4 regions of the Streptomyces showdoensis genome follow, and region 4 is predicted to be linked to each of the others. Evidence: riboswitches for the same ligand, from Rfam matches in the RefSeq annotation. Region 4 holds a riboswitch; each other region holds the start of a gene.
What was found. A riboswitch is a leader RNA that binds a small molecule or an ion and turns the genes downstream of it on or off. The one in region 4 is predicted to bind cyclic di-AMP.
Positions count from the first base shown of each region.

Region 1 (7,660 bases), on a different contig from region 4:
CGTCGGGGACCCGTTCGGCGGGGACGGCGACGACGGCGAGGTCGACGTCCTCGCCGATGTCGGCGACGCCGCGGAAGGCGGGGACGCCCTCGAGCTCGTGCCGTCCCTCCCCCAGGGCGCTGTTCACGGCGTGGACGCGGCCGGTGTAGCCGGCGTCGAGGAGATTGCGCAGTACGGCCCTGCCGACCCCGCCGGGGGCGCGCCCCACGCCGATCACGGCGACGGAGCCGGGCGTGAGGAGCCGCTGCACGGACCGGGCCTCGGCGCGCTGCTCGCGGGCGCGCTGGACGGCGAGGGAGCGGTCGGTGGGCTCCAGGTCGAGGTGGAGGCGGACGGAGCCGTCCTCGAAGCTGCGCTTCTGGGTGTAGCCGGCGTCCGTGAACACCTTGATCATCTTGGTGTTCGCGGGCAGCACCTCGGCGACGAACCGGCGGATGCCGCGCTCCCGCGCGACCGCCGCGATGTGCTCCAGCAGGGCGGAGGCGACCCCGCGCCCCTGGTGGGCGTCCTGGACGAGGAAGGCGACCTCGGCCTCGTCGGCCGGGGCCGAGGCGGGGCGTCCCTGGGCGTTGATGCGGTCGTAGCGCACGGTGGCGATGAAGTCCCCGCCCACCGTGGCCGCGAGGCCCACCCGGTCCACGAAGTCGTGGTGGGTGAAGCGGTGCACGTCCTTGGCGGAGAGCCGCGGGTAGGGCGCGAAGAAGCGGTAGTACTTCGATTCGTCCGAGACCTGCTCGTAGAAGCTGACCAGCCGCTCGGCGTCGTCGGCGGTGATCGGCCGGATGCGCGCGGTGCCGCCGTCGCGGAGGACCACGTCCGCTTCCCAGTGGTCGGGATACGCGTGTTCCGGCTGTTCGGACTGTTCCGACGCGCTCTGCATGGGGCAAGACTACGGCCGGGGTCCGACAGTGGCACCGGTCGCGCGGCGGGTGCCCGCCGTGCAAGGTAGGGAGGGCCTAACGGCCGCCCCCAAAGGGGCCGAAGGTCGGTACGAGCATGTCGCCACCCGTGAGAGACTGGTCTAGACAACCGCTGAAAGTTGAAGGGCAACCACCATGGCTGAGCGCCGCGTCAACGTCGGCTGGGCCGAGGGCCTGCACGCCCGCCCCGCCTCCATCTTCGTCCGTGCCGCCACGGCCGCCGGCGTCCCCGTGACGATCGCCAAGGCCGACGGCAACCCGGTCAACGCCGCGTCCATGCTCGCGGTGCTCGGCCTGGGTGCCCAGGGCGGCGAGGAGATCGTGCTCGCTTCGGACGCCGATGGCGCCGAGGCCGCGCTCGACCGCCTGGCGAAGCTGGTCGCCGAGGGTCTCGAGGAGCTCCCCGAGACCGTCTGACCCGTCTCCTCCCCGACGACGGATCGCGAGAGGGCCGCACCTGCCGGAATTCCGGCGGCTGCGGCCCTTTCTGTTCCCGCTTCCACTTTCCGCATTCGATTCCGCGTGACGCCCCCGCCCGTCACAAGAATTCGGGCAGCACGAAATAAGCGGATCCGTGAATTGTCTTCCTCTTGTATACGGTGCCCGTGTTAATTCCGCGGACCCGCGATGTTGACGACATGTTGCGGAACCCTCACACGGGTACGCTCCGGCCGCCTCGGCCGGTGCAGCGGCAGCGAACGCTCCACGTGCAGCGCGGTCAGGGCGCGGGCGCGCTCGGCGTCCCCGCGCGCGACGGCGTCGACGATGGCGCCGTGCTCGGCCCAGGCCTCCATGGGCCGCGCGGCGGGCTCGACCGCGTACATCCAGGCGATCTTGTGCCGCAGCTGGGTGAGGAGCGCGGTGAGCGGCGGACTGCCGGAGGCCTGGGCCAGCGTCTCGTGGAACCAGGCGCCGAGCGAGCGCAGGTCCTCGCCCTGGCCGCTCCTGGCCCGTTCCTGGCCCAGCCTGACCAGCCCGCGCAGCACCTTGAGGTGGGCGTCGGTGCGGCGCTGGGCGGCCCGGGCGGCGCCCAGCGGCTCCAGCAGGGTCCGCACGTCGAGCAGGTCGGCCGCCTCCTGCTCGGTGGGCTCGGCGACATGGGCGCCGGCGTGCCGGCGGGTGACCACGAAGCCCTCGGACTCCAGGGTGCGCAGGGCCTCGCGGACCGGAACCCGGGAGACCCCGTAGCGGCGGGCGAGCTGTTCCTCCGTCAGCCGGGCGCCCCTCCCGAAGACGCCGGAGACGATGTCGTCCCGGATCGCCGTGCATACCGAGTGCGCGGGAACACGCATGTCCGACCTCCGCATTTGATCCGCGCGAAACCCCATCGAGTGGCGCCTGTCCGGCGACTCTTGCGACTCTATTGCAGGACGCCGGAATTTCCGATGCCGCCCGGTAATACGGACACAAAAAAGAAGCCCCGGCTCGTTCGAGCCGGGGCTTCTTCACAGAATTCACACGTCAGACGTGGACTCCGCGGGCGCGGAGGTAGGAGATCGGGTTGATGTCCGATCCGTACTCGGCGCTCGTGCGGGCCTCGAAGTGGAGGTGCGGGCCGGTCGAGTTGCCGGAGGAGCCGGAGACGCCGATCTGATCGCCCGGGGTGACCTTCTGGCCGACGTGGACACCGATCGAGGAGAGGTGGCCGTACTGGGTGTACGTGCCGTCGTTCATCCGGATGACGATGTTGTTGCCGTACGCGCCGCCCCAGCCGGCCTCGATGACGGTGCCGGAGCCGACGGAGACGACCGTGCTGCCGTAGGAGGCGTGGAAGTCGATGCCGGAGTGGCTGCCGGAGGACCAGAGCGAGCCACCGGTCTTGTAGCCGGTGCTCACGTAGGAGCCGGCGACGGGGAGCTGGAAGGAGTTCAGGCGCTTGCGCTCGGCCTCGCGGGCGGCGCGCTCCTGGGCGGCACGGATCTCCTTGGCGCGGGCCTCGGCCTTGCGCTTCGCCTCGGCGGCGGCCTTGACCCGGGCGGCGGCCTCGACGGCCTCCTTCTCCTGGGCGTCGGCCTGGGCGTCGACGCGGTCGGAGAGCGACTCGGCCGTGATCACCTGGGTGAGGCCGGTGTCCTCCGGGGAAGCGGGCTCCGTGTCGGCGGCGAGCGCCGGGGAGGCCAGGGTGCCGATGACGCCGGTCGTCGCGAGGGTCGCCACACCGGCGATGCCCACGGAGCGGCGCGCCATGCGGCTCGGACCACGATGCTTCCCGGTGGCACGGGTGAACGCCATGTAGTGGCTGATCCTTTCCTTCCCTCTCGCCTACCGGGTTAGCTGACGGGTTCGGAGCAGGAAGGTCTCCTACGGGCCCCTCCGCTCGCCGAGCGAAGGCGTCCGATTCACCCCAGGGACTGCGATGGGTCCCCGGCTCCCCAGGCTCGCGCCTTACGGGGACTCGGCGATGACTGTCCGTTGCCGCGGATGCGGCGTCGTACAACGGCCGGACAGACGGATCGAAGCTAGGCCGATCTTCTGTCAATCGCCAAACAGACACGCGCTTTTGTAAGACATGCCACAGGGCAGAAGATCACACTCACTGCCAATACGGACAAAAAGGAATGACCCCGACGAACCAGGTCGTCGGGGTCCCCGTACCCGCGTGACAGCGGCTCAATCAGCCGGTCACGACGGTCACTTCGCCGATGCCGAGGGCCCGCACCGGCTCCTCGATCTGCGCCGCGTCACCGACGAGCACGGTGACGAGCCGGTCCACCGGGAAGGCGTTGACCACGGCCGCGGTCGCCTCCACCGTGCCGGTCTCGGCGAGCCGCGCGTACAACTGCGCCTGGTAGTCGTCCGCGAGGTGCTGCTCGACCTGGTCGGCGAGCGTGCCCGCGACGGAGGCGGCCGTCTCGTACTTGAGCGGCGCGACCCCCACCAGGTTCTGCACGGCCACGTCGCGCTCGGCGTCCGTCAGGCCGTCGGCGGCGAGGGTGCGCAGCACCTTCCACAGGTCGTCAAGTGCCGGACCCGTGTTGGGGGTGTCGACCGAGCCGCTGATGGCGAGCAGCGACGCCCCGTTGCCCTCGCCGTCGGAGCGCAGCACCTGGCCGAAGGCGCGCACGCCGTACGTGTAGCCCTTCTCCTCGCGCAGGACGCGGTCCAGGCGGGAGGTGAGGGTGCCGCCGAGGCAGTACGTGCCGAGCACCTGGGCCGCCCAGACGCGGTCGTGGCGGTCGGCGCCGACACGGCCGATGAGCAGCTGGGTCTGGACGGCTCCGGGGCGGTCCACGATGACGACGCGGCCGGTGTCGTCGGCCGTGACGGGCGGCATGGGCCGCAGGGCGGCCGGGGTGCCCGTCCAGGCGCCGAGCGTCTCGGCGAGCACCTTGTCGAGGTCGACGTCGGTGAGGTCGCCGACGACCACGGCGGTGGCCGTGGCGGGCCGGACGTGCGCGTCGAAGAAGGCGCGGACGGCGGCGGCGTCGATCGCGGCGACGGTCTCCTCCGTGCCCTGGCGCGGCCGGGAGACGCGCGCGTCGGCCGGGAACAGCTCCTTGGAGAGCTGCTTGGCCGCGCGACGGGCCGGATTGGCCGTCTCGTGCGGGATCTCGTCGAGCCGGTTGTTCACCAGCCGCTCGATCTCGGACTCCTCGAACGCCGGGGCGATCAGCGCCTCGGAGAGCAGGCCGAGCGCCTTGGGCAGCCGGGAGACCGGGACCTCCAGGGAGACCCGCACGCCCGGGTGGTCGGCGGCCGCGTCGAGGGTGGCGCCGCAGCGCTCCAGCTCCGCGGCGAACTCCTCGGCGGTGTGCTGGTCGGTGCCCTCGGACAGGGCGCGGGCCATGATCGTGGCCACGCCGTCCAGGCCCTCCGGCTCGGCGTCCAGCGGGGCGTCGAGGGAGATCTCGACGGCCACCACCTGCTGGCCGGGGCGGTGGCAGCGCAGCACCGTCAGCCCGTTGTCCAGCGCGCCGCGCTCCGGGGCCGGGAAGGCCCAGGGCTTGGCCTCGCCCGGCTGGGGCTGCGGGTGGAAGGTCATGCTCGTCAAAGACGCGGCAGCGTCGGTCACTGGTCCGCTCCCTCTTCCTCGTCGCTCTCGCTGTCGCCGTCGGCGCCCACCGGTTCGTAGACCAGCACCGCGCGGTTGTCCGGGCGCAGCTTGGCCTTGGCGACCTCCTGCACCTCCTCGGCGCTGATGTCGAGGACCCGGTGCACGGCGGTCAGGGCCAGCTGGGGGTCGCCGAACAGCACCGCGTACCGGCACAGTTCGTCGGCGCGGCCGGCGACCGTGCCGAGCCGGTCCAGCCACTCGCGCTCCAACTGTGCCTGCGCGCGCTCCATCTCCTCGGGCGTCGGGCCCTCGGCGGCGAAACGGGCCAGCTCGTCGTCGACGGCCGACTCGATCCGCGGCACCTCGACACCGCCGGAGGTCTTCACGTCCAGCCAGCCCAGGGAGGGCGCGCCGGCCAGCCGCAGCAGCCCGAAGCCCGCGGCGACGGCCGTGCGGTCGCGGCGGACCAGACGGTTGTGGAGACGGGAGGACTCGCCGCCGCCGAGGATCGTCAGGGCCAGGTCGGCCGCGTCACACGCGCGGGTGCCGTCGTGCGGCAGCCGGTAGGCGGCCATCAGCGCGCGGGCCGGGACCTCCTCCTCGATGACCTCGCGCAGCTGCCCGCCGATGACCTCGGGCAGGTCGCCGGAGCGCGGCTCGGGCTTCCCGTCGTGGCCCGGGATCGAGCCGAAGTACTTCTCGACCCAGGCGAGCGTCTGCTCGGGGTCGATGTCGCCGACGACCGACAGCACCGCGTTGTTCGGCGCGTAGTACGTACGGAAGAAGTTCCGCGCGTCCTCGAGGGTGGCGGCGTCCAGGTCGGCCATGGAGCCGATCGGCGTGTGGTGGTACGGGTGGCCCTCGGGGTACGCGAGGGCGGTGAGGCGCTCGAACGCGGTGCCGTACGGCACGTTGTCGTACCGCTGGCGGCGCTCGTTCTTGACGACGTCGCGCTGGTTCTCCATGGACTCGTCGTCCAGGGCGGCGAGCAGCGAGCCCATCCGGTCGGCCTCCAGCCAGAGCGCGAGCTCCAGCTGGTGCGCCGGCATGGTCTCGAAGTAGTTGGTGCGCTCGAAGCTCGTGGTGCCGTTGAGCGAGCCGCCGGCGCCCTGCACGAGCTCGAAGTGGCCGTTGCCGTGGACCTGCTTCGAGCCCTGGAACATCAGGTGCTCGAAGAGGTGGGCGAGACCGGTGCGGCCCGCGACCTCGTGGCGCGAGCCGACGTCGTACCAGAGGCAGACCGCGGCGACCGGGGTCAGGTGGTCCTCCGAGAGCACCACGCGCAGGCCGTTGGCCAGCCGGTGCTCGGTCGCTGTCAGGCCGCCGGAGCCGGCCTCGGCCGTGGCCGTGTGACCCATGGGCATGTACGTCCCTTCGATCGCGATGTGGAAAGTCCTGCCACTGTATGCAAGCGCGCCGACACCTGGCGAAGTTCCCGTCCCTCCACAACGTCCCTCTTCCGGGTAGCCACGGGGCGCGCGCGTGACCGCGCACGGCCTCAGGCCCGGGTCGCGGTCCCGGTTGTCAGCGGGACGGTCCACAATGGTCCGCGTCAGATCAACCTTGTTGGTGAAGGAGCCGCAGCCGCGATGGCCCGCCGCAGCACGAAGACACCGCCGCCGGACGACGCGTTCGAGGAGAGAATCCTCGACATCGACGTCGTCGACGAGATGCAGGGCTCCTTCCTCGAGTACGCGTACTCGGTGATCTACTCGCGCGCGCTGCCCGACGCCCGCGACGGGATGAAGCCCGTGCAGCGCCGGATCGTCTACCAGATGAGCGAGATGGGTCTGCGGCCCGAGCGCGGGTTCGTGAAGTGCGCCCGCGTCGTCGGCGAGGTCATGGGCAAGCTGCACCCGCACGGCGACGCGTCGATCTACGACGCGATGGTGCGCATGGCGCAGCCCTTCTCCATGCGCCTGCCGCTGGTCGACGGCCACGGCAACTTCGGCTCCCTCGGCAACGACGACCCGCCGGCCGCCATGCGGTACACGGAGTCGCGGATGGCTCCGGCCGCGCTCATGATGACGGAGTCCATCGACGAGGACACCGTCGACTTCGCGCCGAACTACGACGGCCAGGAGCAGGAGCCCGTCGCGCTCCCCGCCGCGTATCCGAACCTCCTGGTCAACGGCGCCTCCGGCATCGCGGTCGGCATGGCCACCAACATGCCGCCGCACAACCTGGGCGAGGTCATCGCGGCCGCCCGCCACCTGATCCGCTACCCGAACGCGGACCTGGAGGCGCTGATGCGCTTCGTGCCGGGTCCCGACCTGCCGACCGGCGGCCGGATCGTCGGCCTGTCCGGCGTCAAGGACGCGTACGAGACGGGCCGCGGCACCTTCAAGATCCGCGCGACGACGTCCGTGGAGACCGTGACGGCCCGCCGCAAGGGCATCGTCGTCACCGAACTCCCCTTCAGCGTCGGCCCGGAGAAGGTGATCTCCAAGATCAAGGACCTGGTCGGCTCCAAGAAGCTCCAGGGCATCGCCGACGTCAAGGACCTCACCGACCGCAACCACGGCCTGCGCCTGGTGATCGAGATCAAGAACGGCTTCGTGCCGGAGGCGGTCCTGGAGCAGCTCTACAAGCTGACGCCGATGGAGGAGTCCTTCGGCATCAACAACGTGGCCCTGGTCGACGGCCAGCCGCTCACCCTCGGCCTCAAGGAGCTCCTGGAGGTCTACCTCGACCACCGCTTCGAGGTGGTCCGGCGCCGCTCCGAGTTCCGCCGCGGCAAGAAGCG
Region 1 covers NZ_BAAAXG010000028.1:307,233-314,892, forward strand. Annotated here, with positions in the region: gene ABD981_RS36105 (bifunctional acetate--CoA ligase family protein/GNAT family N-acetyltransferase) at 1-880, opposite strand, end outside; gene ABD981_RS36110 (HPr family phosphocarrier protein) at 1,056-1,337, shown strand; gene ABD981_RS36115 (GntR family transcriptional regulator) at 1,529-2,212, opposite strand; gene ABD981_RS36120 (M23 family metallopeptidase) at 2,382-3,152, opposite strand; cyclic di-AMP (ydaO/yuaA leader) riboswitch at 3,165-3,331, opposite strand; gene ABD981_RS36125 (M16 family metallopeptidase) at 3,535-4,902, opposite strand; gene ABD981_RS36130 (M16 family metallopeptidase) at 4,929-6,272, opposite strand; gene ABD981_RS36135 (DNA gyrase/topoisomerase IV subunit A) at 6,504-7,660, shown strand, end outside.
Region 1: another riboswitch for cyclic di-AMP. It lies ahead of ABD981_RS36120 (M23 family metallopeptidase); the one in region 4 lies ahead of ABD981_RS19120 (M23 family metallopeptidase).

Region 2 (7,660 bases), on a different contig from region 4:
GGCCTCGCGCCGGGGGCCTGCGTCGCCGTCGAGGACACCCCGACCGGAGTCGCCTCCGCCGAGGCGGCCGGCTGCGCCGTCGTGGCCGTCCCCTCGCTCACGCCCATCCCGCCGGGACCGCGCCGCCGGGTCGCCCGCAGCCTGCTGGACGTCGACCTCGCCCTGCTGGGGAGCCTGGCGCCGGGGGAGTGGAGCGTGCCGGGGGAGGGAGACGGACCCGGGGAGGGAGACGGGCCGGGGGAGGGAGACGGGCCGGGGGAGGAGGGAGCGGGGCGCGCCGGGAAAACCCGTCGAGAGGGCGGGTGATCTCTGACAGGGTGACCCCGTCCCGTACCGCCCCACCCCGCCCGAAAGGGAAGCCCGTGCCGCGTGCCGTCGAGCTGATCCGCTCCGCCTCCCTGTCCGACGTCGCCGAGTACGCCTACGCGGCCACCGCGCCGGCCGAGGCGCGGCTGATCTTCCTGGCCGGGGCGTGCCCGCTCGACGCCGACGGCGCCACCGTGGCCGTCGGTGACGTCGCCGGACAGGCCGCGCAGGCCGTGGCGAACCTGCGGACCGCCCTGAAGGACGCCGGCGCCACGCTGCAGGACGTCATCAGCACCCGCGTCCTCGTCGCCACCCACCGGCAGCCGGACCTGGTCACGGCGTGGGAGGTGGTCCGCGACGCCTTCGGCGACCACGACGTGCCCAGCACCCTGATGGGCGTGACCGTGCTCGGCTACCACGACCAGCTCGTGGAGATCGAGGCGGTCGCCGCGGTGCTCGACGCCTGAGCCGCGCGGGGACCGTCAGCGGGGGAGCTCCTGCTCCGCCCAGATGGTCTTGCCGCGGCGGCTGTAGCGGCTGCCCCAGCGGGTGGTGAGCTGGGCCACCAGATACAGGCCCCGGCCGCCCTCGTCGGTCAGCTGCGCCCGCCGCATCCGCGGGTGGGTGGCGCTCGGGTCGGACACCTCGCAGACCAGCCGGCCGGCCCGGATCAGCCGCACCTCCACCGGGCCGCCCGCGTACCGGATCGCGTTGGTGACCAGCTCGCTGAGCACGAGCTCGGTGGTGAACACCAGCTCGTCGAGGTCCCAGGCCCGCAACTGCGCCGCGGCGGCCTCGCGCACCCGCCCCACCGCCGCCGGATCGGCCTCCACCGGCCAGGCGGCCGCGTCCTCCGGCGGCACCGTGCGGGTACGGGCGAGCAGCAGCGTCACGTCGTCCGCGAGCCCGACGACGGGCCGGCCCGTCACGATCTCCCGGCCGAGCTCCCGCAGCGGCCCCGCCAGCGCCGCGGGCCGGGCCAGCCGGGCGGCCAGTTCGGCCATGCCCACGTCCATGTCGCCGTCCCGGCCCTCGATCAGGCCGTCGGTGTACAGGGCGAGGACGCTGCCGGGGGCCAGGTCGACCTCCGTCGTCTCGAAGGGCAGCCCGCCGACCCCGAGCGGCGGCCCGGGATCCACCGGCAGGTACGTCACCTTCCCCGCGGGGTCCGCCACGACCGGCGGGGGATGCCCCGCGGACGCCACCGCGCACCGCCGCGAGATCGGGTCGTAGATCGCGTACACGCAGGTCGCGCCCGTGGGGGAGGTCGCGTGCCGGTCCCGCCAGCCGTCGTCGTCCGGCTCGCCCTCGTCCGCCGCGTCCCCCGGCTCCTCGGGGTAGGCCGCCAACTGGGAGACCAGGTCGTCCAGATGGGCCATCAGCTCGTCGGGTTCGAGGTCGAGGTCGGCGAGGGTGCGCACGGCCGTCCGCAGCCGGCCCATGGTGGCCGTGGCGGCCAGGCCGTGCCCGACCACGTCCCCCACGACCAGCGCGACCCGCGCGGAGGACAGCGGGATCACGTCGAACCAGTCCCCGCCGACCCCGGTCGCCGTGCCGGCCGGGAGGTAGACGGCGGAGGTGCTCGCCGCGGGCGTCTCGCTCTGCGTCGGAGGCAGCATGCTGCGCTGGAGGCCGACGGCCGCCCGGTGCTCCCGGGTGAACCGCCGGGCGTTGTCGAGCGCGAGACCGGCCCGGCCCGCGATCTCGCGCAGCAGGTCCTGGTCGGGGGCCTGGTACGGGCCCCGGTCGGCGTGCCGGCCGACGGACACCCGGCCGAGCACCATCCCGCGCGCCCGGAGCGGGGCCGTCATGGTCAACGGGTAGCCGCCGACGGCCGGGGCGTCGACCGCAGGACCGGTGCCCGCGCCGCCGTCGGCGGGGACGACGGCGAGGACGGCCCCCGGGTCCGCGGGATTCCCGGCCCCCGCGGGGGTCCTCGGACCGCCGCCGTCGCTCCGGGCGCCGATGCCGCCGTCGCTCCGGGCGCCGATGCCGCCCTCGCCACCGCCACCGCGCGCTTCCGGTCCGTCGGGCCCCTCGGTCCCGCTCTCCCCGTCGTCCCCGGGGACCTCCCCGTCGTCCCCGGAGGCGTCGGCGAGCCGTCCCGCCACGGCCGTGCGGCGCAGCAGCAGCCGGCCCTCCCGGTCGGGCACCGGCTCCTCGCCGTACACCACTCCGTCGGCGAGCTCGACCACGGCCAGGTCGCCCAGGCCCGGCACCAGCGCGGCGGCGAGCTCCCGGCCCGTGTCGGTGACCGACAGGGAACGGCCGACCGAGGCGGTGGCACGGTGCAGCAGCGCGAGGCGCTCGGTCGAGCGGCGCAGCTCGGTCACGTCGGTGAACAGCGCGGTCAGCCCCAGCACCTGCCCGTCGGGCGACTGCAGACGGAACGCCGAGATCGAGATGATCACCCCGCCGCGCGGATCGTCGAGCGTCCGCAGGACCTCCTCCACCCCCATCAGCGGGGTGCCCGTGCGCAGGACCTGACGCAGCTTCTCCTCGATCGCGTCCGCGTCCCCGGGCCACAGGAAGTCGCCGAGACGCCGCCCCCGCAGGTCGGCCGGCACGCCGGTGTACGGCAGGAGGTGGGTGTTGGTCCGCAGCAGCCGCAGCCCCGCGTCGAACACGGCGAGCCCCACCCGGTCCTGCAGGAACAGCTCCCGGACGAACGCCCGGTCCTGGTGCCGCCGGACGGCCCGCGCCGCCGGGGTGGCCAGCACCAGGCACCCCGCGGGCTCGCGGTCGCCCGCGAGGTCGAACGCCTGGAAGACCACGGGCAGTTCCGCGCCCTGGCCGGTGCGCAGCACCGCGTCCCCGCGCCGGGCGCCCCGCGCGTACGCCGCGACGAGCCCGGGCCAGGCCGCGGGTTCCGCGAGCAGCGAGCGCGCCGACGTGCCGACCACCGCGGCGGCGGACCGGCCGAGCAGGGCCCCGGCCTCCGGGGTCCAGCCGTCGATCCGGCCCCGGCTGTCGATCAGCGCGGCGGCACCGTCCTCGGTGAAGGGCGGCAGGCCGTCGTCGGGCAGGAGCGCGTCGCTCACGGTGCCCCCTCCCCGCGCGTCGCCCGGGCCCGGGCGATCAGCAGCGCGACGTCGTCGTGGTCGTCGGCCCCCCGCAGCGCGCCGAGCAGCAGGTCGCAGGTCTGCTCCAGGGGCTGCGGGGGACGGTCCAGCAGGTCGGTGAGGGCGGCGAGCCGTACGTCGATGTCCTGGTCCCGGGTCTCGACCAGGCCGTCGGTGTACAGGACCAGGTCGTCGCCCGCCCCGAACGGGATCTCCTGCGTCTCGAAGGGCACGCCGCCGACGCCCAGCGGCGCGCCCTCGGAGAGTTCGAGCAGCCGGGGCGTCCGGCCGGCGGCGACGTGCACGGGCGGCGGGTGGCCGGCGTTCGCGACGCGGCAGCTGCCGCTGTACGGGTCGTACACGGCGCACACACAGGTGGCCATCGCGTCGTCCAGGTCGGCGGCGGTGCGGTCCAGGTGTTCCAGGACCACGGAGGGCGCGAGTCCGAGCGCGGCGAGGGTGCGGGCGGCGGTGCGGAACTGCCCCATGGTCGCGGCCGCGTTGATGCCGCTGCCCATGACGTCACCCACGACCAGCGCGGTCTTCCCGTCGGGGAGCGGGATCGCGTCGAACCAGTCGCCGCCGACCTCGACCGACTCGGACGCGGGCTGATAGCGGTAGGCGACGTCGAGGCCGTTGAGCCGTGGCGGTCCGTGCGGCAGCAGATGGCGCTGGAGGGCGAGGGCGGCCTGGCTCTGGTGGCGGTACCAGCGGGCGTTGTCGATGGCGACCGCCGCGCGGGCGGCCAGCTCCCCGGCCAGCAGGACGTCGTCCTCGTCGAACGGCACCGGGTTGCGGGCCCGCTTCAGGTCCAGCACCCCCAGGACGACCCCGCGGGCCCGCAGGGGCACGGCGAGGTACGAGTGGATGCCCGCCCGCCGCAGCAGCGCGGCGGTGGCCTCCCCGCTGGCGATCCGGGGCAGGTCGCCGTCGGTGACCTGCCGCACGAGGACCGGGCGCCCGGTCCGGGCACAGAGGGTGACCAGGCGCTCGGCGCCGTACCGGGCCGGCTCGCCGACCGGGTCGGCGGCCTCCTGCGCCGGGGTGGGGTACGCGGCCTTCACCGCGAGCGCGCGGAACACGGCCGGACCCGAGGTCCGGGTGGGACCCGGCTGCGTCAGGATGTCCTCCAGGACGTCGACGGCCGCGATGTCGGCGAACTCCGGGACCACCAGGTCCGCCAGCTCGTGGGCGGTGAGGTCCAGGTCGAGCGTGGTGCCCACCCGCTCCGAGGCGGCCGCGATCACCGCGAGGCGGCGTCTGGCCCGGGCGGCCGTCCGGGCCGCGTTGTGCTGCTCGGTGATGTCCGTGACCGCGGCGGCGACCCCCCATGATCCGCCGCTCGGGCGTCTCCAGCCGGTAGAGGGAGACCGACCACACCCGCTCCTCGCCGTCCGGGCCGGCCACGCCCCGTACGCTCCGGGAGAGGACGGGCTCGCCCGTCTCCAGCACCTCCCCGAGAGCCGTCTCCAGCGCTTCCGCGTCCGGCGTCGCCACGGCCTCCCGGACCGTGCGCCCCAGGTGGTCGGCGGCGGGCAGGCCGTCGATCCGCTCCAGCGCCGGGTTGACCAGGACGAAGCGGAGATCGTGGTCGAGCACGGCCAGGCCGAGCGGCGAGTGGCCGACCAGGAGCGAGGACAGGGTCAGGTTCCGCTCCACCCGCCGGACCGCGGCCCGGTCCGAGGCGAGGCCCAGGGCGTAGGGCCGCCCCCGCTCGTCCTGGAGCCGCGTGTTGCGGAACTCCACCAGGATCGTGCGGCCGTCCTTGTGCCGTACGGGGAAGACCCCGGCTCCCGGCCCGTCGCCCGCCACCACGCGGCCGACCAGCGCGTTCACCTGCTCCCTGTGCCGCTCCTCCACCAGCAGTGCCACGGCCTGCCGCCCGAGGACCTCGGCCGCGGGGTAGCCGAAGAGCACCTCCGCCTGCGGGCTCCACAGGACGATCCGGCCCTGGTCGTCGAGGATGACGGCGGCCACCCCGAGCACGTCGAGGAGCCCGCCCGGCTCCAGGGCGAGATCGCCGGCCGCCGGGTCCGGGCCGGCGGGGAAGGCCGCCGCGCTCATCCAGACCGTGTCCCTCCTCCACCCCACAGCCCCTCCATCATCCCGCCACGGAAGCGGACCGCCAGTCGTGAAGGTCGGGCAGCGCATGAAGGGCGCGAAAACGGCGATGACGGAAACCGCAAATAAATCAGATCCGGACATGTCGGATTAAGTGTTCGCCGGTGATCTGAGTCACGGCACCCCCTATCCCGGGGATGCTGTCGCGGCGTCATGTGCGTGCCCCGGCGGAACAGTTGACGAGATGGATCACGGCGCCGTATTCGATCCCTTTCCGGCGCGTAAAAGATCTGCTTGCTTTTGCGAATCAGGCCCTTGTTCTGGCTCTTCGGATTCGCCTACGGTCACCCGTCATCCGGACGGAACGCCGAATCCTGCCGCCGCCCGGGCACCGCACTCACCCATACGCACGGCAGGAGCGGGGGACCCACAGGTTCGCCGCCGCCCCGGTCTCCGGGGCGGCTCGGGGTGTAGTCGCGCACCGCGCGGCCGGGCAGCTCCTGCCCGAACCCGACAGCTCACCTCGCAGGCGAAGGAGAGGACATCGCCATGCGTGGAAACGGTAAGCACCGCCGCCCCGGGAACACTCCGCTCGCTCGCGGGCTGGCCGTCGTCGGCATCACCGGCAGCGCCGCACTCGCCCTGCCGCTCGCCGGCGCGACGGGCGCCGCCGCCGAGGCCCCGCAGGCCGCGCCGACGGTGCGCGCCGTACAGGCCGTACAGGCCGCGCCGACGGTGCGCGCCGTACAGGCCGTACAGGCCGCGCATTCGGTCGCGATCGAAAAGGCGGCGGCGTCGCAGGCCGTGAAGGCGAACGGCGTCGTGCGCTATGCGGTGGTCGCCGGAGACTCGCTGTCGAAGATCGCCCAGAAGCACCACGTGAGCGGCGGCTGGAAGAAGATCTACCGAGACAACCGCGCCGCCGTGGGCGCGGACCCCGGTCTCATCCGCCCCGGCCTGCACCTCTCCATCGACGCGAAGGGCGCCAAGGGCGCCAAGGCCGGCAAGGCCGGCGAGCGTCCGGCCGCCGTGAGCGGATCGGGTGCGGGCGGCGGGTCCGCGCTCCCGGCGGTCGCGTCCCGCCCGGCCGCCCAGCCGGCCGTGGTCCAGGCCGCGGCCCAGGCGCCCGCGGTCTCCTCGGCGTCTTCGGCGGCCTCGGCCGTCTCGTACACGAACGACCTGGACGGCTGGATCCGCGAGTCGCTCGCGATCATGGCCAGGAACGGCATTCCGGGCACGTACGAGGGCATCCACCGCAACGTCATGCGCGAGTCCTCGGGCAACCCGCTGGCCGTCAACGACTGGGACTCCAACGCCCTCGCCGGCACCCCCTCCAAGGGCCTGCTCCAGGTGATCGAGCCCACCTTCCAGGCCTACCACGTCCCCGGCACGGCCTTCGACCTGTTCGACCCGGTCGCCAACATCACGGCCGCCTGCAACTACGCGGCCGCCCGCTACGGCTCCATCGACAACGTCAACGGCGCCTACTGACGGCCGAGCGCCGCGCCCCCTGCTCCCTTATGGACAGGTGTCCATGTAACCTGGACACCTGTCCATAAAGTTCGAGGAAGGGGTGCGCCATGGATGCGGTCGCGAACGTGCTGGTCGGCCTGGTGGCGGCGCTGCACGCGTACATCATGGTTCTGGAGATGTTCCTCTGGGAGAAGGGGCCGGGACGCAAACTCTCCGGCTTCGACCCCGCGATGGCCCGGGCCACCGCCCCGCTCGCCGCGAACCAGGGCCTCTACAACGGCTTCCTGGCGGCCGGCCTCGTCTGGGGCCTGATCGCGGGGGACCCGACCGGCTTCCGGGTCCAGGTCTTCTTCCTGGTCTGCGTGCTGGTCGCCGGGCTGTACGGCGGCTTCACCGCCAACCGCCGCATCCTGGTGGCGCAGGCGCTCCCCGGGGCCCTCGCGCTCGGTGCCGTCCTGCTGGCCGGATGAGCACCGCACCGCCGGATCCGCGGGCCGAGCGGACCAGGGCCAAGCTGCGCCGAGCGCTCCTCGAGGAGTGCGCGGACAGCCCGCTCGCGCAGGTGAGCGTCGCGGCGCTGGTGCGGCGGGCGGGGGTCGGCCGTGCCACGTTCTACCTCCATTACGCCGACCTGGAGGCGCTCGCGACCGACGCGTGCGCCGACATCGTCCGCGACGCCGTCGACGCCCTGCACGCCTGGCGCGGCACGCCCGACCCGGCCTCCCCGCCCCCCGCGCTGCGCGAGTTCTTCGACCGGA
Region 2 covers NZ_BAAAXG010000004.1:74,566-82,225, forward strand. Annotated here, with positions in the region: gene ABD981_RS02355 (HAD family hydrolase) at 1-306, shown strand, start outside; gene ABD981_RS02360 (RidA family protein) at 363-773, shown strand; gene ABD981_RS02365 (SpoIIE family protein phosphatase) at 789-3,347, opposite strand; partial or broken gene ABD981_RS02370 (SpoIIE family protein phosphatase) at 3,344-5,432, opposite strand; cyclic di-AMP (ydaO/yuaA leader) riboswitch at 5,818-5,974, shown strand; gene ABD981_RS02375 (LysM peptidoglycan-binding domain-containing protein) at 5,979-6,920, shown strand; gene ABD981_RS02380 (DUF1304 domain-containing protein) at 7,010-7,372, shown strand; partial or broken gene ABD981_RS02385 (TetR/AcrR family transcriptional regulator) at 7,369-7,660, shown strand, end outside.
Region 2: another riboswitch for cyclic di-AMP. It lies ahead of ABD981_RS02375 (LysM peptidoglycan-binding domain-containing protein); the one in region 4 lies ahead of ABD981_RS19120 (M23 family metallopeptidase).

Region 3 (7,660 bases), on a different contig from region 4:
CCGGACACGGTGGCGCTCTGGTGCACCTACCACCCGGGCCAGACCCCGTACGAGCGGTTCCTCGGCAAGTGCCGCGCGCTCGCGGCGCGGGGGATCCGGTTCAGCGTCGGGATCGTCGGCCTCCCGGGCCACCTGGCCGCCGCCCGGCGGCTGCGCGCCGAGCTCCCGGCGGGCGTCTACCTGTGGGTGAACGCGGCCGAGGGCCACACCTACACCGACGAGGAGGCCGGGGACTGGACGGCCCTCGACCCCCTCTTCCCGTACAGCAGGCATCCGCACCGCTCGGCGGGGCTGCCCTGCCGCACCGGCGAGTCGGTCGTCTCGGTGGACGGCGACGGGACGGTGCGGCGCTGCCACTTCGTACGGGCCGAGCTCGGCAACCTCTACGACGGCTCGTACCGGGCCGCGCTGCGCCCCCGGTCCTGCCCGCTGGCCGTTTGCGACTGCCACATCGGCTACGTCCACCTGGAGACGCTGCCGCTGTACGACGTGTTCGCCGGCGGCGTCCTGGAGCGGATCCCGGCCGGTCCGCCCGGGGCCCCTACAGGGGCATGAGGTCGGGGCGCTTGGCCTCGACGTGGTCCCCGGAGCTCTCGCCGCGCAGCCGGCGCCCGATCCAGGGCACCAGGTACTCCTTCGCCCAGTGGATGTCGTCCTTGCGGACCTCCAGCGTGCCGCGGGGCGGCTGCGGCGGCCACGGCTGGTCCGGGTCGGCCGGCACCGGCAGTCCGAGGACCTGGGCGGCGCGCAGCGCGACCCGGGTGTGCCCCTCGGCGGACAGGTGGAGCCGGTCGTCGTCCCAGGCCCGCCGGTCCTGGACGGACTTCAGCGACCACAGGTCGAGCACCGGGCAGTCGTAGCGGTCCGCGATGGCCCGGACGTGGGCGGTGTAGGTGGCGATCTTGCCGCGCAGGTGCTTCAGGACGGGCACGTCGCGCGTGTCGAAGCCGGTCGTCACCATGACGGTGCCCACGGCGGAGGTCAGGTCGGCGACGGCGCGCTCGAAGCGCTCGGCCACGTCGTCGGGGTCGGTGCCGGGGCGGATGATGTCGTTGCCGCCGGCGCAGAAGGTCACCAGGTCGGGGGCGAGTTCCTTCGCCCGGGGGACCTGCTCCGCGACGATCTGGTCCAGAAGGCGCCCCCGCACCGCCAGGTTGGCGTAGCGGAAGGCGTCGTTCTCCGGCAGCTGGTCGGCGAGGAGGACCGCGAACCTGTCCGCCCATCCGACGTACGTCCCGTCGGGCCCGGGGTCACCGACGCCCTCCGTGAAGCTGTCACCGATCGCCGCGTACGACCCGAATGCGTGCTTGTCTGATGTTCTCGAATCGTCTGCCACGAGACCACATCCTTCCTTTACGGATGTGACCTACGCGACCGTAAGGAGGGGTTGACGGCGGGTGACATATGCCACCCATAAAGATTCCCCCAAGTCGGAATACCCCGGAGGCCCGGCACGCGGGTGCCGGGCCTCCGGGGTGAACCCACGGGTCTCCGGGGTCAGATGCTGACGCCGTGCCCGCGCAGGGCGGCCAGCGGGTCGATGTCGGAGCCGTACTCCGGCCCGGTGCGGATCTCGAAGTGCAGGTGCGGGCCGGTGACGTTGCCGGTCGCGCCGGAGAGGCCGATCTGCTGGCCGCCGGTGACGGTCTGACCGGCGGAGACGGAGATCGAGGACAGGTGGGCGTACTGCGAGAAGGTGCCGTCGGCGTGCTGGATGACGACCTGGTTGCCGTACGCGCCGCCGTCGCCGGCGGAGTAGACGGTGCCCGGGCCGACCGCGCGGACGGTGGTGCCGGTGGAGGCGATGAAGTCGACGCCGGTGTGGTAGCCGGAGGACCACATCGAGCCGGAGGCGCGGTACGGGGTGGAGACACCGCCGCCGGCTATCGGGGCGACCCAGCCGGAGGAGGAGGTCTCGCCCGCCGAGGAGGAGGACGACGAAGAGGAGGAGGAGGAAGCGGCCGCGGAGGAGGAGGCCGAGGTGGCGGGGGCCGCGGAGCGCTCGCCGCCGCGGGAGGCACGCGTGTCGTCACCGCTGCTCTGGGCGGGGGCGGCGGCCTTCGGCGGGTGGGCCTTGCCGGTGTGCTTGCCGGTGCTCTTGGCGCCGAAGGTGAGCTTCATGCCGGGGAGGATCAGTGAGGGGTCCTCGCCGACGACCTGGCGGTTGTCGCGGTAGAGCTTCTGCCAGCCGCCGGCGAGGTGGTGCTCGTCGGCGATCTTCGACAGGTAGTCGCCACGGACGACGGTGTACGCCTTCGGGGCGGCGGCGGGAGCGGCGGCCGGGGCCTGGGCGGGGGCCGCGGCGGCGACGGCCTGCGGGGCCTTCGCGATCGGGGCGGCCTGCTCGGCGGCGTGCGCGCCGGTCGCGCCGATCAGCGGCAGGGCGACGATGGCGCCACCGGTGCCGGCGGCGACGAAGCCGCGGGTGATCGGATTGGCCTTGGGACGACGGTGCTTACCCTTCGCGGGCATGACGAATTCCTCTCCGTCGCCTGCGAGGTGAGCTGTCGGGTTCGGACTGGAGATGTCCGGCCGCGCGGTCGCGCGACTTCACCCCGAGCCGTCCTTCTTCGAGGGATCGGCGTACTACCTGGGTCCCCCGCTCCTGCCTTGTCCGGGTGGTGTGCGGATTCCGGTCGGCGGCAGGATTAGGCGGTCCGTCCGGATTGAGCGCGACGCTAGACGAGGCGGGCGGGAACGAACAAGCCACTGTTTTCGCGACGGCGGCACGGGCGCGATTTCCGGCCGGAATTGCGGTCACCCTCCGTGGATGACGGTCCCTCGATTTCCCTTTCCGGAAGGGAATTTGGGAAAGACGATCAGCCACGGTCCGTCACGTTTATGACGCTGCTCACGCGCCGAATCCCATCTCCCCCGGTATCAGGGCGCGTTACCCCTAAGGGCGTAATTCGGACAGATTGCTCATTCCTGCCAGAGGGGATGCGTTCGGGGCCCCTCACCTGGATGATTGCCCCAGGAACCGATCTCGAGACCAGGAGCATCCGTGACGCAAGCGACGACCGAGCCCGAGCTGACCGGCGTACGCAACTTCCGCGACCTCGGCGGGCTGCCGACGGTGGACGGCCGGAGCGTGCGCGCCGGACGCCTCTTCCGCAGCGGTCACCTGGCGCACGCCACGCCGGAGGACGCGACGTTTCTGGCCACCCTCGACCTGCACACCGTCTTCGACTTCCGCAACGAGGCCGACGTGCGCATCGAGGGGGCGGACGTCGAACTGCCCGGCGTGACGAACGTGAACATACCGCTGAACGATCCGGCCGACGGCAAGGAGTTCTGGAAGCTGGTGCGCACCGGCGACCTGGCCCAGCTGCACGAGATCCTGGGCGACGGCAAGGCCGCGGCCCGGATGTCCGAGTCGTACCAGAAGATGATCGTGGAGCGGACGGCCGAGCACAGCCGCATCCTGCACGCCATGGCCGAGGACAGCCTCCCGGCGCTGATGCACTGCGCCGCCGGCAAGGACCGCGCCGGCCTGTCCATCGCGATCACGCTGCTCGCCCTCGGCGTCGAGCGCGAGGCGATCGAGGCGGACTACGTGAAGTCGAACGAGCCGCACCGGCGCTACAAGGTGACGCGCGGCTCCGACGCCGCGGACGCCATGTCGCCCGAGGTGATGGAGCTGCTCAGCCCGCTGTTCGACGCGCGGGTGGAGTACCTGCGGGCCGCCTTCGACACCATCGAGGGGACCTGGGGCTCGGTGGACGCCTACCTGTCCGAGGGCCTGCGGCTCGCCCCGGAGACCCGGGACCAGCTGCGCGCGCGGCTGCTCGACGAGGCGTAGGACGCGGCGGGGGCGGGAGGCTCGCCCGAGCCTCCCGCCCCCGTCACCGCCACCCGCGGCTCCGTGCCCGCCGGGCCGGCCCCTACCGGTTGCCGCCCATCTCGAAGAGCAGGTAGAGGAAGCCTGCGAAGAGGTGGCCGGCGATCAGGTAGGCGAACAGACGGAGCACCAGACCCTTGGGGAACTTGCCGCCGCCGCGCTCTTCGCCGGTGTCCGGTACGGAATTCGCGGGAATCTCAGACATGTCGGTCCTTTCCACGTAAAGAGACTCGAAGGGTCAGCGCCGGTGCGGGGTCCCGTCGCCGAGGCACAGCTCGGCGACGGGACTCTGCATCAGGGTGTGGACGAAGAGCAGCTCGGCCCCGGAGCGGGTGGCGGCGCCGATCCGGTGCGGGGTGAGCGAGTCGAAGTGCGCGCTGTCCCCGGGATCGAGGACGTGCACCGCGTCGCCGAGGGCGAGCCGGACCCGGCCCTCCAGGACGTGGATCCACTCCTCGCCGGGGTGGACCCGCACGATGTCGGCGCGGGTGGCGTAGGGGACGTGCACGCGCAGGCACTGCAGGGCGCGCCCGGCGCCGCCGGCCTGGCGGTAGATCCAGCCGTCCGCCTCGACCGGCTCGGAGCGTCCGGCCCGGACGACCGGGTCGCGCTCGGGCGGGATCTCGCCCAGGAGCTCGGAGACCGTCGTACCGTAGATACGGGACAGGGCGAGCAGCATCGGCAGCGAGGGCTGCCGGTTCCCCGTCTCCAGCCGGGACAGGTGGGCCGGGGAGAGACCGGCGCGCTGGGCGGCGGCCTCCAGGGTGAGCCCCCGGCGGCGGCGCAGGGCCCGCAGCTGCGGGGCGACGTCCGGCAGGACGCCGGGGCCGTCGGCGCCGGTGGCGTCGTGGGCGGCAGGGGCCGGGGAGGTCTCCCCGGGGACGTGGTCCATGCGTCCATTCCGCCAGGATCGTGCCTCTGAGGCAAGTTTATTGCCCCAGAGGCAAAAGACCTCGGGTCCGGGCCGGTCTCCGTGCGGTCAGCGCTGTGCGACCGCCTGCTTGACCAGCGTCTTCCCGAAGTCCCACATCAGCCCGCCACCCCCGTGGGCGTCGTCCATCACCGCCGTGAAGGCGGTCACGAAGCGGTCCACGTCCGCCTCGTCGATGATCAGCGGCGGGATCAGCTTGATCACTTCCAGATGGTCCCCCGAGACCTGGGTGAGGATCCGGTGGCGCTGGAGCAGCGGCACCACGACCATCTGGGCGAAGAGGCCCTTGCGGGCGGCCTGGAGCATCGTCCAGCGGCTGCGCAGGCCCAGCGAGGACGGCCGGCCGAACTCGATGCCGATCATCAGCCCGCGGCCCCGGATCTCCTTCAGCAGCTCGTAGCGCGGCACGAGCTCGCGCAGCCGGCCGGCCAGCAGGTCGCCGATCCGCCGTACGTGGGCGACCGTGTCCTCGGACTCCATCACCGAGAGCACGGCGAGCCCGGCGGCCATCGCCTGCGCGTTCGAGCCGAAGCTGGCCGAGTGGACCAGGACCCGGTCCATCGACGAGTAGACCTTCTTGAAGATCCAGTCCTTGCCGAGCGTGGCGCCGACCGGCACGTAGCCGCCGGAGAGCGCCTTGGCGACGCAGACCAGGTCCGGCTCGACGCCCTCCTCGTGCTGGTAGGCGTAGAAGTCGCCGGTCCGGCCGAGGCCGGTCTGCACCTCGTCGACGATGAGCAGCGCGCCGTGCCGGTGCAGCAGCTCCTGGGCGGCGCGCAGGAAGCCCGGCGGGGCCGCGTGCACGCCCTTGCCCTGGATCGGCTCCACGACGAAGGCGGCGACGTCCCCCCTGCGCAGCTCCCGCTCCAGCGCGTCCAGGTCGCCGAGCGCGATCTCCGTGTCGGGCAGCAGCGGGGCGAAGCCGTCCCGGAAGCCCTTCTCGCCGTTGACGGAGAGCGAGCCGGCGGTGAGCCCGTGGAAGGCGTGGGAGCAGTAGACGACCCTCGGCCGCCCGGTGGCGTGACGGGCGAACTTGAGGGCGGTCTCCACGGCCTCGGTGCCGCTGTTGCCGAAGAAGACCCGGTCGAGGTGGGGGCTGTGGGCCAGCAGCCGCTCGGCGAGCAGTCCGGGCAGCGGCTGGCAGTCGAAGCGGGTGAGGTCGGCGAGCCCGGCGTCGAGGACGTCGTGCAGCGCCTTGCGGACGACCGGGTGGTGCCGGCCCAGGCCCATGACGCCGAAGCCGGCGAGCATGTCGAGGTGGTCCGCCCCGTCCGCGTCCCAGAAGTGGGCGCCCTCGGCCCGCTCGTACACCTTGTCGAAGCCGATGGTGTGGAGCATGCGCGGGAGCTGGTGGTTGAGGTACCGGGCGTGCAGCTCGTACCGCTCGCCCCCGCGCTCGGCGAGCAGCGCCCGCAGGTCGAAGCCGCCGGCCCCGGCCGCTCCGCCGGTAGCGCCCGGTCCTCCGGGCTCGCCCGTCCCGCCCGTCACGGCCGGCTCACCCGTTGTTCCCGTGGACCGTCTCCCGGACCGCGCGCAGGGACTCCTTGAGCGAGCCCATGGTGGCGAGGACGGCGGTGGGCTCGTAGCCGCAGTGCGCCATGCAGTTGGCGCAGCGCGGGTCCTTGCCGCGGCCGTACTTGTCCCAGTCGGTCTCCTCGATGAGCTCGCGGTACGTGGGGACGTAGCCGTCGCTCATCAGATAGCAGGGGCGCTGCCACCCGAAGAGGGAGTAGTTCGGGATCGCCCACGCGGTGCAGGGGAAATCGGCCTTGCCTTCCAGGAAATCGAGGAAGAGCGGCGAGTGGTTGAGCCGCCAACGACGCCGGTTTCCGCCTGCGAAGGCCTTCTTGAAGAGTTCCCTGGTCTGCTCGACGCCGAGGAAGTGCTCCTGGTCGGGGGCCTTTTCGTAGGCGTATGCGGGCGAGATCATCATCTCGTCGACCTGGAGGTCGTCGTTGAGGAAGTTCAGCACCTCGATGATCGTCTGGGGGGTGTCGGTGTTGAAGAAGGTCGAATTGGTGGTGACCCGGAAGCCGCGCCGCTTGGCCTCCTTGATCGCCGCCACCGCCTCGTCGAACACGCCCTCCTTGGCGACCGATTCGTCGTGCCGTTCGCGCAGTCCGTCGATGTGGACGGCGAAGGCGAAGTACGGGGAGGGGGTGAAGTTCTCCAGCTTCTTGCGCAGCAGCATCGCGTTGGTGCAGAGGAAGACGTACTTGCGCTTGGCCACCAGCTGGCGCACGATCTCGTGGATCTGGGGGTGCATCAGCGGCTCGCCGCCGGCGATGGAGACCATCGGCGCCCCGGACTCCAGGACGGCCCCGACGGCCTGGGCGACCGGCATGCGCTGCTTGAGCACGCCCGCCGGGTGCTGGATCTTGCCGCAGCCCTCGCACTTGAGGTTGCAGGCGAACAGCGGCTCCAGCTCGACGATCAGCGGGAACTTGTCCCGCTTGCGGAGCTTCTGTTCGAAGAGGTAGGTCCCGACCCGGATGGACTGACGGAGCGGCATGGCCATAACTCGCTCACCTCCTGGGGAGCAGCAAAGAACGGTGCCATTCGAAGAATGCGGGAAGGACGGCACGAAGAACGCGGAAAGCCGATATTCCACCGCGTACCGTGCCGATCCGGACCAGTTCATGTTCTGGAGCGTCCACGACCACCCGTACGGCCGCAACCGGGCGGGGACCGGCCGCCACCGCCGTACGCAGGGTGGCGGCGGACTCCATGTCGACGGCGACCGCCCCGCCGGCCCGCAGCTCGGCCCGCTCGGGGCCGCGCACCACGTGGTCGGAGCCGGTCAGCGGGCCGGTGTGGACGGCTCGCCCCGGCACCGCCCGGGCGAGCGCCTTCACCAGCAGCTCGGTGCCCGTGCAGGGGGTGACCCC
Region 3 covers NZ_BAAAXG010000012.1:400,817-408,476, reverse strand. Annotated here, with positions in the region: gene ABD981_RS08605 (STM4011 family radical SAM protein) at 1-555, shown strand, start outside; gene ABD981_RS08600 (SGNH/GDSL hydrolase family protein) at 542-1,336, opposite strand; gene ABD981_RS08595 (M23 family metallopeptidase) at 1,498-2,472, opposite strand; cyclic di-AMP (ydaO/yuaA leader) riboswitch at 2,477-2,631, opposite strand; gene ABD981_RS08590 (tyrosine-protein phosphatase) at 3,005-3,802, shown strand; gene ABD981_RS08585 (DUF6126 family protein) at 3,885-4,046, opposite strand; gene ABD981_RS08580 (helix-turn-helix domain-containing protein) at 4,080-4,733, opposite strand; gene ABD981_RS08575 (aspartate aminotransferase family protein) at 4,821-6,188, opposite strand; gene hpnH (adenosyl-hopene transferase HpnH) at 6,268-7,290, opposite strand; gene ABD981_RS08565 (phosphorylase family protein) at 7,298-7,660, opposite strand, start outside.
Region 3: another riboswitch for cyclic di-AMP. It lies ahead of ABD981_RS08595 (M23 family metallopeptidase); the one in region 4 lies ahead of ABD981_RS19120 (M23 family metallopeptidase).

Region 4 (7,660 bases):
CCCGTGAACGCAGTCCTCCGCACGCCGCCGGCCAGCCCCGCCGCCGCGGCCGCCTACTTCTCGGCGAGCCTCGCTTTCCACGCCGACGTCTCCGATGTGGCCGGCGCCCTCGCCGACGCCCGCGCCACCGGCACGGACCCCGGCTTCGTCGTGATCGACTCGCGTTCCACGGCCTCCTGGGACCAGGGGCACGTGCCGGGCGCGGTGCACCTGCCGACCGCCCTCATCGCGGAGCAGGCCGAGCAGCTCCTCGACAGGGCCGTCCCGGTCGTCACGTACTGCTGGGGCCCCGGCTGCAACGGCGCCACGCGCGCCGCGCTCGCCCTCGCCGAGCTGGGCTTCCAGGTGAAGGAGATGCTGGGCGGCTTCGAGTACTGGGTGCGCGAGGGCTTCGCCTACGAGACCTGGGAGGGCGGCGAGCAGAAGGCCGCGGACCCGCTCACCGCGCCGGTCGACTCGGACGACTGCGGCTGCTGAGCGGGCCGTGGCGGCACCCCGCGGACCATGGATTTCGTGACCTGGGCATTCATGCCGTAAGGTTGGGTTCACCGACGCGGGGTGGAGCAGCTCGGTAGCTCGCTGGGCTCATAACCCAGAGGTCGCAGGTTCAAATCCTGTCCCCGCTACTCAGTAGCACGAAGGCCCGGATCCGGAAGCGGATCCGGGCCTTCGTCGTTCCCGCGCATGCCCGGGGCGGCCGGGAAGGCAATATGCCTGCAAGTAAACGGTGGCCAAAACCGGGTCCGTGTCTTTGCGCGCGGTGCGTGCGCCACGTAACCTCACGCGCACCATGAGTGACCAGAGCGTGACGGAGCTGCGACATGCGGGACGGCGGGCACCCGCCGTGCTGCTGCTGTTCGCGCTCGTCGCGCTGATCGCGGGCGTCTGCCACGGCACGCACGGGCACTCGCTGGCGGCTCCCGCGGCCGCGGTGGCCGTGCCCCCCGCGGCCCTCACGCCCGTCGGCGGAGCCGTGGCGCCCGCCGCCGCGGCCGCCTTCTCCGCTCCCGGGCTCCCGCACGGCTGCGAGCGGTCCGGGGACGGGTGGTCCTTCGACGCGCACCTGCCCGCGCAGTCCGCCGGGGCGCAGTTCCCCGCGCCGGACGCCGGGGGCGCCGTCCTCCTCGCGTACGACGAGGTGTTCCCCGAGGCCCCGCACACGCGCTGCGTCCGGGGCCGGGCCGGGCCCGGTCCTCAGCCGGGCCGGCTGCTGATCGCCCTCGGGGTGGACCGGAACTGAGCCGGGTCGCACGACTTCGCGACCCCGCTCCTTCCGCACGCCCCGCAGGCCGGGGCTGCCCCACCCCGAGGACGTAACCCCCCATGAGCAATCCCGCCAACCTGCTCTCCGTCGCCCGGCAGACCGTCGGCAACACCCCCGTCCTGTGGATGGACGACGGCTACTGGGCCAAGCTCGAAGGCTTCAACTTCGGCGGCATCAAGGACCGCGCCGCCCTCCACATGGTCGAGCAGGCCCGCCGCCGCGGGGAGCTGCGGCCGGGCGCCCCCATCGTCGAGTCGACCTCCGGGACCCTGGGTCTCGGGCTCGCGCTCGCCGGGATCCTGCACGGCCACCCCGTCCACGTCGTCACCGACCCCGGTCTCGAACCGATCGTCGAGCGGATGCTCACCGCGCACGGCGCCCACGTGCACGTGGTGCCCGAACCCAGCCCGCACGGCGGCTGGCAGCAGGCCCGGATGGACCGGGTCGCCGAGCTGCTGCTCGCCCTCGACGGGGCCTGGTGGCCCAACCAGTACGGCAACCCCGACAACCCGCAGGCCTACGGCGGGCTCGCCGCCGAGCTCGGCGAGCAGCTGGACCGGGTCGACGTGCTGGTCTGCGCGGTCGGCACCGGCGGCCACTCGGCCGGCATCTCCCGCGCGCTGCGCGCCACCACCAGCCCCGCGCTCGAACTGGTCGGGGTGGACTCCATCAACTCCACCGTCTTCGGCCTCCCGGCCGGCGAGCGGCTGATGCGCGGGCTCGGCTCGTCCATCCACCCGGGCAACGTCGACCACGAGGCCTTCGACGAGATCCACTGGGTGGCCCCCGCGGAGGCGGTACGGGCCGCCCGGCGGCTCGCGTCCCGGCAGTTCGCCACCGGCGGCTGGAGCGTGGGCGCGGTCGCGCTGGTCGCGGGCTGGCTGGCCCGCACCCGGCCGCGCGGCACCCGGATCGCGGCGGTCTTCCCGGACGGGCCGCAGCGCTACTTCGACACCGTCTTCAACGACGAGTTCTGCGCGAAGCACGGGCTGCTCGACGGTCCCGTGCGGGAGGACCCCGCCGGGTACGCCGAGGGCGAGCCGGTCAGCGGCTGGACCCGCCGGGTGCTGGAGCGGGCGGAGCGGGTCCGTTGAGCACGACGACCGCGCCCTCCCCGGGAGGGATCTGGAAGCAGAGCCGCAGCTTCGACCCGGCGGTGCGGCTGCTCTTCCTCAACCAGCTCACCATCAACCTCGGCTTCTACATGCTGATGCCGTACCTGGCCGCCCACCTGGCCGACGGCCTGGGCATGGCGGCCTGGGCGGTCGGTCTGGTCCTCGGCGCGCGGAACCTGTCCCAGCAGGGCATGTTCCTGGTCGGCGGGGCGCTCGCCGACCGGCTCGGCTTCAAGCCGCTGATCGTGGCCGGGTGCGCGCTGCGGACGGTCGGGTTCGGGGCGCTGGCCTTCGCGCAGTCGCTGCCGATGCTGATCGCCGCCTCGCTGGCGACCGGCCTGGCGGGGGCGCTGTTCAACCCGGCGGTGCGGGCCTATCTGGCGGCGGAGGCGGGCGAGCGGCGCGTGGAGGCGTTCGCGCTGTTCAACACGTACTACCAGGCGGGCATCCTGCTCGGGCCGCTGGTCGGGGTGGCCCTGACCGGGGTGTCGTTCCGGCTGACCTGTGTGGTGGCGGCGGTGCTGTTCGCCGGGCTCACCCTCGTCCAGCTGCGGCACCTGCCGGTGCGGAAGGAGGCGACGGTGCCGGCGGCAGCGGCGGACGGGCGGGAGCGCGGGCAGTTCCGGACCGTGCTCGCCAACCGGGTGTTCTGGCTGTTCTCGCTGGCGATGACCGGCTCGTACGTGCTGTCCTTCCAGGTCTACCTGGCGCTGCCGCTCGCCGCGGACAGCACCACCGTGACGACGGTGCTCTTCGTGGTGTCGGCGCTGGTGGCGCTCGTCGGACAGCTGCGGATCACCGCCTGGTGCAAGCGGCGGCTCAGCCGGGAGCGGTGTCTGGTGCTCGGGCTGGGGCTGATGGGCGTGGCGTTCCTGCCGCCGGCGCTGCTCGGCGGCGGGCGGTCGCTGCCGGGGCTGCTGCTGTGCGCGGCGCTGCTCGCGGCGGCGAACGCGGTGCTCTACCCGTTCGAGATGGACACCGTCGTCGCGCTCTCCGAGAACCGCTGGGTCGCGACCCACTACGGGCTCTACAACACCGTCTGCGGGATCGGCATCACCCTGGGGAACCTGGGGACGGGCGTCCTGCTCGACCTCACCGGCTGGTCGGCGGTGCCCTGGCTGACGCTGTGCGCGGTCGGCCTCGGCTGCGCGGCGGCCATGGCGGCGCTGGCCCGGGGCGGGCGGCTCGCGGTCCGTCCCGCCGTACGCCAGTCGGCCGCGCGGGAGTCGCCGACGGGCACCGGCTGACCGCACCCTGGGGAGGGCGCGGGTCCTCCCGTCGCCCTCGGGGCGGGCCCGGGTCCGGACGGGCCGGGTCCGGTCGGGCCCAGGTCCAGGCGGGAGAGCAGCGGTGGCGCGAGTGGCGGTGCGGCACGGGCCCGGTGGCGGGGGCGGCGACGGCCGCGGGCCGTACCCCGTCGCCCGCCGGGTCATCCGCGCCCTTCCCCCGCTGATCATCGTGGGCGGTGTCTGCTTCGACCTGGCGACACCGCCGGAGTACACCGCGGCGCCGCTGTTCTCGGCGGCGCCGCTGATCGCCGCCCCGTTCTTCTCCACGCTGACGACGCTCCTGACGGGCATCGCCGCGGTCCTCGCCAGCGTCGGTCTGCACGCCTACAACGGCACGACCGACCACATCTCCTCGCTCACCGAGACGCTGACCGTCCTCACCGTCTCGGCGCTGGCGATGCTGATCAACCGGGTGGTGCGGCGCAGCGGCGAGCGGCTCGCCTCGGCGCGGGTGATCGCGGAGACGGCGCAGAAGGCCGTGCTGCCGACGCCGGCCGAACGGATCGGCGGGCTGCAGATCGCGGCGCGGTACGAGGCGGCGCAGGCCGACGCGTTCATCGGCGGCGACCTGTTCGCCGTCCAGGACACCCCGTACGGGGTACGGCTGGTCGTCGGCGACGTGCGGGGCAAGGGGCTCGACGCGGTGGAGGCCGTGGCGGTGGTCATCGGCGCCTTCCGCGAGGCGGCCGAGCAGGAGCCGACGCTGGAGGGCGTGGCGGAGCGCCTGGAGCGGGCGCTGGACCGCGAGGGCACGCGGCGGGCCGGGCTCGACGCCTTCGAGGGGTTCACTACGGCGGTCCTCGCGGAGATCCGGCGCGACGACGACGGCGACGGCGGCGAGGGCGACGGCGGCGAGGGCGGCTCCAGTGGCGAAGGCGGTGCCGGTGGGGTCGTGCGGGTCGTGAACCGGGGGCATCCCGAGCCGCTGCTGCTGTACGGGGACGGGGGGCTCGGCCGGCTGCAGCCGAGCGAGGCGGCGCTGCCGCTGGGGATGGGGGAGCTGGCCGTGTGGCCCGACCGGGCGGACGAGACGCCGTATCCGGCGGGCGCGACGCTGCTGTTCTACACGGACGGCCTCTCGGAGGCCCGGGACGCGCGGGGGGGTCTTCTACGATCCGGCCGAGCGGCTCGCGGGGCGGCTCTTCCCCGGTCCCGAGGAGCTGCTGGACGCGTTGGTCGCGGACGTGCGCCGGCACACGGGCGGGGGCTCGACGGACGACATGGCGCTGCTGGCGGTGAGCCGTCCGGCGGCGGGGCAGCCGGAGCGGCGGCGGACGATGCCGGTGGTGCCGCCGGGGGGGCGCCGCCGGGGGACGGTGACGGGACGTAGTCGGGGGGTGTCACTCCGATAACAATTGATACACCGTCAGATCGGGGGTGTGGCGCAGATCCCGTCTGACCGGGGGTCAACTCGGGCCATTCCCTCTCAATTGCGCTAACGATCAAGGGGGACGGCTTGGAATCGGGAGCCCGTGTCTATTAACGTTCGATAACGCAGCGCGGTCGTCCCAGCCGTCGCAAGAGACGGCACCGTGCGCGCGCGCCGAATTCCGCAAGGGAACCGGGGAACCACCACTTGGGGTGAATCGGGCCACGTCGCACCCGTGCGGCACACCCGTAGGAGACCTTCCTGCTCCGAACCCGTCAGCTAACCCGGTAGGCGAGAAGGAAGGAAAGGAGAGCGCCTCCGTGGCGTCCGACACCCCTGCTCCCGAAGCCCCCTTCGACTCTTTCGGTGCCTACGGCCCCGCGGGCACGGGCGGGGAGGAATGGAACCCCACCGAGGACTCGCTGCGGGCCCAGAGCCGCTCCGGCGGCCGGCACCGGGTCGTCAAGCAGCGCTCCAACTTCGCCCGCTCCTCCACCGTCCTCGGGGTCGGCGTCATCGCCGCCGTCGGTGCCGGCGGCCTGGCCACCGCCCAGGAGAAGCCCCCGGTCGCGATAGCCCTGCCGGACCTCGACCTGCCCGACGCCTCCGCGCTGCCCGGCATCGGCGACCTGATCGGCGGCTCCGAGAAGAGCTCTGGCGAGAGCACCGGGGTCACGAACAACCCGCAGCCGCTCACCGCCCTCACCTACACCACGCCCGCCGACGCGAGCTCCGCCGACGCCCCCGCCGGGACGAAGCAGCAGGCCGACGCCGGCGAGGCGCTGCGCGCCCGCATCCTCCAGCAGGCCGAGCAGCAGCAGGCCGCCGCGGACGCCGCGGAGAAGGAGGCGGCGCAGAAGGCCGCCGCCGAGAAGGCGGCGGCGGAAGCCGCGGCCAAGGCCGAGGCGGCGGAGAAGGCGGCGGCCGAGGCGAAGAAGAAGGCCGAGGCGGAGGCCGCCGCGAAGGCCGAGGCCGAGCGCCTGGCCAAGCTGGCCGCCAGCTACGCGCTGCCCACCTCCTCGTACACGATCACCTCCACCTACGGCCAGGCCGGCTCGATGTGGTCCTCCGGCTACCACACGGGCCTGGACTTCGCCGCGCCCACCGGCACCCCGGTCAAGGCCGTGCACAGCGGCACCGTGAAGTCGGCCGGCTGGTCCGGCTCGTACGGCTACCGGATCGTCCTGGAGCTCGAGGACGGCACCGAGATCTGGTACTGCCACCTGTCCTCGATGACGGTCGGCGCGGGCCAGTCCGTCGGTACCGGCGAGACCATCGGCCGGGTCGGCGCCACCGGCAACGTCACCGGTCCCCACCTCCACCTGGAGGTCCACACCCCGTCCGGCGACGGCGTCGACCCGGCGGGCTGGCTGCGGTCGAAGGGGCTCGGCGTCTGACGGCCGGCCGTCCCGCGGGGGAAGCGGAATAGGCCCGGCCGCGCGGGGGGTTGACCACTCCATGACCTCTCTCCGCAAGCTGGGCTCTTCCGACCTGCACGTCTTCCCGCTCGCCCTCGGCGGCAACGTCTTCGGCTGGAGCGCCGACGAGGCGCAGTCCTTCGCCGTGCTCGACGCCTACACCGCCGCGGGCGGCAACTTCGTCGACACCGCCGACACCTACTCCTCGTGGGTGGAGGGCAACGAGGGCGGCGAGTCCGAGACCGTCATCGGGCGCTGGCTCGCCTCCCGCGGCAACCGCTCCGACGTCCTCGTCGCGACCAAGGTCGGCGCCCACCCCCGCTTCAAGGGGCTGAGCGCGACCACCATCAAGGCCGCCGCCGAGGAGTCGCTGCGCCGCCTCGGCACCGATTACATCGACCTCTACTACACGCACTTCGACGACGAGTCCGTGCCCGTCGAGGAGATCGTCACCGCGCTCGACCAGCTGGTGAAGGACGGCAAGGTCCGGGCCGTCGCCGCCTCCAACATCTCCCCGGAGCGGCTGCGCGCCTCGCTCGACTTCGCCGAGGCCGAGGGGCTCGCCCGCTACGTGGCCCTGCAGCCGCACTACAACCTGGTCTCCCGCGAGACCTACGAGGGCCCCCTCCTGGAGACCGCGGAGCAGGCCGGTCTCGCCGCGGTGCCGTACTTCGCGCTCGCCTCCGGCTTCCTCACCGGCAAGTACCGCCCGGGCACCACCGTCGCCAGCGTCCGCGCCGGCAGCGCGGCCGGACACCTGGAGACCGAGCGGGGGCAGAAGGTGCTCGCCGCGCTCGACGCGATCGCCGAGGCCCACGACGCCGAGGCCGCCACCGTGGCCCTCGCCTGGCTGGCCTCCCGCCCGACCGTCGTCGCCCCGATCGCCTCGGCCCGCACGGTCGAGCAGCTCCCGGCCCTCGTCGCGCTCGCCGACCTGGAGCTGACCGCGGCGGAACTGGCCGCGCTGGACGAGGCCTCTGCCGTCTGACCGGCTCCTGGAGGACCCCTCAGCTGCGGTACGGGTTGTAGCCGCCGTAGTCCAGGTACTGCGGCGGCGCCCAGACCCGGCCGGTGGCCCGGGCCGCGTAGGTCAGCGCGGGGGAGGCGACCTGGCGGCGCTGCCACAGGTGGTGCAGCAGCTCCTGCTCGCGGGCCGCGAAGTCCGGGGCCGCCTGGCCGAGTCCGGCCCGGTGGCGCAGGAAGGC
Region 4 covers NZ_BAAAXG010000026.1:1,398,283-1,405,942, reverse strand. Annotated here, with positions in the region: gene ABD981_RS19150 (rhodanese-like domain-containing protein) at 1-477, shown strand, start outside; tRNA gene ABD981_RS19145 (tRNA-Met) at 553-626, shown strand; gene ABD981_RS19140 (hypothetical protein) at 791-1,240, shown strand; gene ABD981_RS19135 (PLP-dependent cysteine synthase family protein) at 1,324-2,358, shown strand; gene ABD981_RS19130 (MFS transporter) at 2,355-3,626, shown strand; partial or broken gene ABD981_RS19125 (PP2C family protein-serine/threonine phosphatase) at 3,730-5,020, shown strand; cyclic di-AMP (ydaO/yuaA leader) riboswitch at 5,200-5,346, shown strand; gene ABD981_RS19120 (M23 family metallopeptidase) at 5,358-6,434, shown strand; gene ABD981_RS19115 (aldo/keto reductase) at 6,496-7,443, shown strand; gene ABD981_RS19110 (PrsW family intramembrane metalloprotease) at 7,463-7,660, opposite strand, start outside.